DNA from 3 places in the Exiguobacterium sp. s28 genome. Region 2 is predicted to be linked to each of the others. Evidence: predicted binding sites of a transcription regulator. Region 2 holds the regulator's gene; each other region holds the start of a gene.
The links. The regulator LexA, encoded in region 2, represses DNA repair genes until DNA is damaged. The targets are predictions, from matches to a motif close to CGAACATATGTTCG.

Region 1 (2,278 bases), on a different contig from region 2:
TCTTATGAAAAGTGGTTTTGATTGGTAATCCGGCGTCTGAAGTCGAGGCCGATCCCGACGAGAAAGATGAGCAGGACCATCAAACTCACGTACGCGAGCGGGGGAAAGCTCGTGGCTCCGAGGTCGAGGAGAATCGAAGCGATGACGGCGAGGTAGAGCCAAGCGAGGCGTCGCGAAATCTCTTTATCGTCGTAACGGTCCGTGAGGGATGCCCCAATCGGCGCGCCGATGAACGCCCCGAGGACGAGGGCAAGCGGCGTCACATAATCGAGCGATAGCGACGGCAGATAGCCGACGAGTCCGCCGAGCGAGATGAACAGGACGGCAGCAAGGCTCGTCCCGACCCCGCGATGCGTCGTGAAGCCGAGCCAACTGACGAGGAGCGGGACGATGATGAACCCGCCGCCGATGCCGAGGAGGGCGGACAACAGTCCGGCCATCGCTCCGATCATCATCCCCGCGAAAACGGTCGATTTTTTCGGCTTCTGCGGTTTCGATGTTTTCTTTAATAGCGTAACGGCAAAATAAGATAGGATAGCCAGATAAAATAAGTTCAGTAACCAATCATACGTGCCCGAGATCGAGAGGACGAGGCGGCTCGACAGCTGTGCCGTGACGGCGCCGGTCAGTCCGACCGTGATGCCGGTCGACCAAGACACGTTGCCGAGCGACGTATGTTTCTTCGCGCCGGACAGGCTCGTCCCGACGACGAACAAGAGCGACGTGGCGACGGCCTCTGCTGCCGAATAACCACTAAAGAGCAGCACCGGGACGATGATGACCCCGCCGCCGATACCGAAGAATCCGGACAAGGCGCCGACGATGGCACCGAGCGGGATGAAGAGAAGTGACCACATGACGACCAACTCGTTTCTACTTAGATTCACTCTCCATGATAACGAAAAGCGGAGCGATTTGGGAAGCGTGTCAGAAGCGAATATTTGTTCGTGTATGTGCTATAATCAAGTCAATATGCAAGGAACAGAAAGCGAGGAATATATATGGATAAGATTAGCGTTCCGTTCGACTTACAATCAGAATATAAGCCGGCCGGCGACCAACCGGAGGCGATTCGACAGCTCGTCGAGGGCGTCAATCGCGGCGACCGGTACCAGACGTTGCTCGGGGCGACCGGCACCGGGAAGACGTTCACCGTATCGAACGTCATCCAAGAAGTGAAGAAGCCGACGCTCGTCTTGGCCCACAACAAGACGCTCGCCGGACAGCTCTACTCGGAGTTCAAGGAATTCTTCCCGAACAACGCCGTCGAATATTTCGTCAGCTATTACGACTACTATCAGCCAGAGGCGTACGTCCCATCGACGGACACGTTCATCGAGAAAGACGCCTCAATCAACGACGAGATCGATAAGCTTCGTCACTCGGCGACGTCGGCCTTGTTTGAACGCGATGACGTCATCATCGTCGCCTCCGTGTCGTGTATTTACGGTCTCGGTAACCCGGAAGAATATAACAGCCTCGTCTTGAGTCTCCGTGTCGGGAAAGAGTTGGGCCGTGATCAGATGCTCCGCAAGTTGATCGACATCCAATATGAGCGGAACGATATCGACTTCCAACGCGGGCGGTTCCGTGTCCGAGGTGACGTCGTCGAGATCTTCCCGGCGTCACGCGACGAGCAGTGTTTGCGCGTCGAGTTTTTCGGAGACGAGATCGACCGGATCCGCGAGATGGACCCGCTCACCGGCGAGATCATCGCCGATCGCGAGCATGTCTCGATCTTCCCGGCATCCCACTTCGTCACCCGCGACGAGAAGCTGCAAAAAGCGATCGTCAACATCGAGGCCGAGCTCGAACAACAGCTCGAGAAGTTCCGCGAGGAAGGGAAGCTGCTCGAGGCGCAACGGCTTGAACAGCGGACGAACTATGACCTCGAGATGATGCGTGAGATGGGCTACTGTTCAGGCATCGAGAACTATTCGCGCCATTTGAACTTGACCGAGGCAGGGGCGACGCCGTACACGCTCATCGACTACTTCCCGAAAGACTTCCTACTCGTCGCCGATGAGTCGCACGTGACACTCCCGCAAGTACGCGGGATGTACAACGGTGACCAGGCCCGGAAACAAGTGCTCGTCGATCACGGCTTCCGCCTCCCGTCGGCGAAGGACAACCGGCCGCTCAAGTTTGAAGAGTTTGAGAAGAAGTTGTCACAGGCGATCTTCATCTCGGCGACACCGGGTCCGTATGAGCTTGAACATACACCGGACATGATCGAACAAATCATCCGGCCGACAGGTCTCTTAGACCCGACGATCGA
Region 2 (2,278 bases):
CCTTTCTTTCCATTCGCCCTCTACGATACACAGGATGAAGGGATGTTCGCAATCAGAAACGATTATTCGGCGGCGAACCACGTCGTCTTGTCGTCTTTTTCATCATCTCGCTCAGCGAGAATGTGCGCTTCGAGCGTCTCCGCCTCTTTCAAGGCGACTTCTTCTTCAATACTGTGTTCGACTTTTTGTTCGGTCACGACGACCGCTTCGTTGTCGCGAAGCTCTCCGACCGCGAAAAATACGAACATACCGAGTGCCAACATGCCGACTAAGATGATTCCATTGATTGTGTCTCTCATAATCATTGCCTCCTGGGAATAAGAATACACGTTCTCGAGAACGTCTGTTCGTTTATCTGTTCTCATCATAAAACAAGAACTTCTGTTCGGTCAAGCAGAAAAAACGAACGAATGTTTGTGCGCTCATGTGTTCTTGTGTTAAACTAAACCCATAAAGAATAGGATGCGTTCGCAGGTTATTCGACATAATCGAGGTGAAATCCATTGAAAAAAATGTCAGCAAGACAACAACAGATTCTTGATTTTATAAAAGCTGAGGTCCGGGCGAAAGGGTATCCCCCTTCGGTCCGCGAAATTGGCGAGGCTGTCGGGCTCGCATCGAGCTCGACTGTACACGGTCACTTGGACCGTCTTGAGAAGCGTGGATTGATTCGACGTGATAAGACGAAGCCACGCGCCATCGAGATTTTGGATGAAGAGATGTCCGTCGTCGAAGACCACGATGCCGTCATGTACGTGCCGGTCATCGGGAAAGTCACAGCCGGTACGCCGATCACGGCCATCGAGAACGTGGAAGAACACTTCCCGCTCCCGGCTCACGTCGTCGGTTCCGACAACGTCTACATGCTCTCTGTCTCAGGAGACTCGATGATTAACGCGGGGATCTTGGATGGGGACCGCGTCCTCGTCCGTCAACAGAACACGGCCGACAATGGAGAGATTGTCGTCGCCATGACGGATGAAGGTGAAGCGACCGTGAAGCGGATTTATAAAGAAGCTTCGAAAGTGCGTCTTCAACCGGAGAACGACGAACTCGAAGCGATGTATTTCGATAACGTGTCGATTTTAGGGAAGGTCATCGGTGTATACCGCACGATTCACTAATGGCTAGTGGCAAGACACATACCCGTACGAATCTCGTGGCAATCGGTGCTCTTGCGATTGCCACGCCTTTTATTGACATCGATGTTCCGACCGTGTTCCTGCTTGGCGCCCTCATCGGGACGTTCTGGCTCTCCCCGGATCTCGATTTGAAGTCGGACGCCTATTATCGATGGGGACCGCTTCGGGGCTTTTGGCTCCCTTATGTGAAGATTATGCCCCATCGGTCGTTATTCTCGCATTTTCCGCTCTTGAGCGATCTGATCCGGGTCATCTATCTCGGTTTCCCGCTCACGCTTCTGCTCACGGTCACGCCGTATGAGGAAGCTATCAGATCGTGGCTCGACCTGAACGGGGCAGCATGCTTCTTCGGACTCGTTTTCGCGACGACGCTACATACGACGCTCGACTATGCGTCCACGTTCTTAAAACGTGCGTTTTAATCAGATCGTTATGCTACACACCCAAAAAGGGCAACCCGTCTAAATAGACAGGGTTGCCCTTTTTTGAACCGTTTATTATATAGAAGTTCAACAACTTTTATGCAACATGACATGATTTTCAGCCACTTCTCGTCCATTTACCAACAAGACGACACGATGCTCCCCTGGATAATGCCGACGGGTCGTCAAATCTGACCAGTCGTGCACTCTGGTCGCTGCAAGTCGCGCGCCCCCAGCGACGGTTCTATTCGCTAGCAGGAATGCTTTACGACTCGCTTTCCCGTTGGCTTTTATAAACTCAATCGCGTATTCGATACGAACATAAGCAGCATCCCCTGGACGAATGGACACATCGTACTGAATCTCGCACGCCTCCCCTATGCGGATCACGTTCGGATGTATAGAAATCGATGAGTCGACGGTTAAATTTGTTTCCTGCGTATAACCGAATATCGTTAACGCGTCAGGATGGGCTGACTTGATCAGTGTCCGGCATCCGTGTCTAATGATCCAATCGGTATGAGGATGCTCGCCCTGCCATCGTCGCGAGACTGCGAGTACAGCTTCTGGGTGATCTTTCGAGATATCGTTGAGGTTGTTAGCGACACTTTTTCTCACATATAATGATGGATCTTCTTTTAACAACTCTAAAATCTCCAACACTGGAGCTGGGTCTTCTTTGAACATCGGTAACGATTCCGCCCACGGAAGGCG
Region 3 (2,278 bases), 120 kb from region 2:
GATGACTTGCTCGAGGGTCGGGCCGAGCGGCGATGTCCCGTCCGTCACGTTCACATATAAATAGCCATAGATTACCATGGCGAGCATCCTCGAGGCGATCCGGATGGCCCGGCTCACGTTCGGCATGAAGAACACGCCATAGGCGACCGTGAGGATGAAGTAGTGGACGTTCGCGCCCCAGCCAAGGACGATTGTCGAGATGATGGCGTTATAGACGACCTCGACGAAGAGACCGATGAAGAACGTCCGATAATATCGTTTATGTACAAAATAAAAAGACAATGTGTAATAGAGAACGCTGAGTACGTTCGACCAGGCAAGGACGGTTACGTCAAGTCGCCAAAACGTGATCAAGAACACGACATGGATGAGCCAAGCGAACACGTTCCCATAAAAAGTGATGCGGTAATTATATAGTGTACCGCGACGTTCCTCATAGGCTGTTCCCACGCGAACACCTCCTTTTTTCAGTATACCGAACCCATCCTCATTTGCCCATGCCTATCCAACAATCGATTAAAATTGACACGCACAAACGCCTTTAAATCGTACGTATAGTTGCGTGAAATAGATATTTCACGCAATGTTCGTTCACACTGCATTTTCATCCGAGACACACATCGACCTGTGAACCGGAGAAATAACGTCATATAATCCGGTTTACATAATAAGTTATGGTGAACCAATTGATTTGTTTTAAAAATTTGAAAGAGTTACAGTTGTATGATAAAAGAAAATAAAGCTTGAAACGGTGATTCAGGTAAAGGTACACTGAGTACGTAAACAAAAGGGGGATTTCAGGATGGACGATCAACGTTTGAAACAATGGCTCACCGAGGCGAAGACGATTGCTGTCGTCGGCGTGTCAGCCAACCCGAACAAGACCGCAAACCAAATCGCAGACTATCTGCTGTTACAAGGTTACACGGTCATCCCTGTCAATCCGACGCTCGAGACGTGGAACGGACGTAAAGTCTATCCGACGGTCGAGAGCATCCCGGGACGCGTCGATATCGTCGACGTCTTCCGACGCAATGAGTATTTGGCCGGCGTGGCCGAAGATGCGGTCCGACATGGGGATGTCGGTCTCGTCTTCAACCAGCTCGGGCTCACCAGCCCGGACGCCGAGCGAATCGCTCGCGATGCCGGACTCGACTACATCGAAAATCGATGCATCTATGTCGAGCACGCCCGCCTTCTCGGTTAAGACCTACCTCCTTGGTAGGTCTCCTTTTTTTCACGAGCCTTGCTCGCGGGGAGGCTTGCCAGAATCCAAAAACAGCTATACAATAGGATAGAAAAACGAACGTGTGTTCGAAATTGAGGTGACGAAGATGTCAACAGATCTATTTAATTACAATGAAGACGCCATTCAGGTGCTCGAAGGACTGACTGCTGTCCGGAAACGTCCGGGGATGTATATCGGTTCGACCGACCATCGCGGGTTGCACCATCTCGTCTATGAGATCGTCGATAACGCGATCGATGAGGCGCTCGCCGGATTCGGTGGCCAAATCGATGTGACCATCCATAAAGATGATGCCATCACGGTACGTGACCACGGGCGCGGCATGCCGACGGGGATGCACGCTTCTGGCAAACCGACGCCGGAGGTCATTTTCACCGTCCTCCACGCCGGCGGGAAGTTCGGCCAAGGCGGCTATAAGACGTCGGGTGGACTCCACGGGGTCGGTGCCTCGGTCGTGAACGCACTATCGAGCAAGGTGCTCGTCACGATTTATCGCGACGGCAAGGTGTTCGAGCAGACGTTTGCCGATGGCGGGATTCCGCAGACGACACTCCTCGAGACTGGCAAGACGCGCCAGACGGGGACGAGCGTCTACTTCAAACCGGATGCCTCGATCTTCTCGACGACGACATACAACTACGACACGCTCGCCGAACGTCTCCGTGAATCAGCCTTCCTATTAAAAGGATTGACGATCACGCTGACGGACGAGCGCTCTGCCAAAGAAGAGACGTTCCATTACGAGGAAGGGATCGCCGAATTCGTCCAATATTTGAACGACGATAAGGCGACGCTTCATCCGATCGTCTATTTCGAAGGGACAGAGAACGATATCGAGCTAGAGCTCGCCTTCCAGTTCACGGACGCCTATTCTGAGAACGTCCTCTCGTTCGTCAACAACGTCCGGACTCGTGACGGCGGCACGCACGAGGTCGGCGCCAAGACGGCGATGACCCGCATCGTGAACGAGTATGCCCGTAAGAACGGATTGTTGAAAGAAAAAGATAAGAACCTTGACGGCGGTGACGT

Region 1: the regulator LexA is predicted to act here: its motif matches at 935-948, upstream of uvrB (excinuclease ABC subunit UvrB).
Region 3: the regulator LexA is predicted to act here: its motif matches at 1,304-1,317, upstream of parE (DNA topoisomerase IV subunit B).

The regions. Positions count from the first base shown of each region.
Region 1 is NZ_JACSLL010000001.1:435,682-437,959, reverse strand. Features, by position in the region: gene KNP78_RS02210 (sulfite exporter TauE/SafE family protein) at 3-857, opposite strand; gene uvrB (excinuclease ABC subunit UvrB) at 1,002-2,278, shown strand, end outside.
Region 2 is NZ_JACSLL010000005.1:172,025-174,302, forward strand. Features, by position in the region: gene KNP78_RS07935 (hypothetical protein) at 63-299, opposite strand; gene lexA (transcriptional repressor LexA) at 504-1,124, shown strand; gene KNP78_RS07945 (metal-binding protein) at 1,124-1,564, shown strand; gene KNP78_RS07950 (DNA alkylation repair protein) at 1,652-2,278, opposite strand, start outside.
Region 3 is NZ_JACSLL010000005.1:54,903-57,180, reverse strand. Features, by position in the region: gene KNP78_RS15805 (GGDEF domain-containing protein) at 1-450, opposite strand, end outside; gene KNP78_RS07345 (CoA-binding protein) at 803-1,207, shown strand; gene parE (DNA topoisomerase IV subunit B) at 1,335-2,278, shown strand, end outside.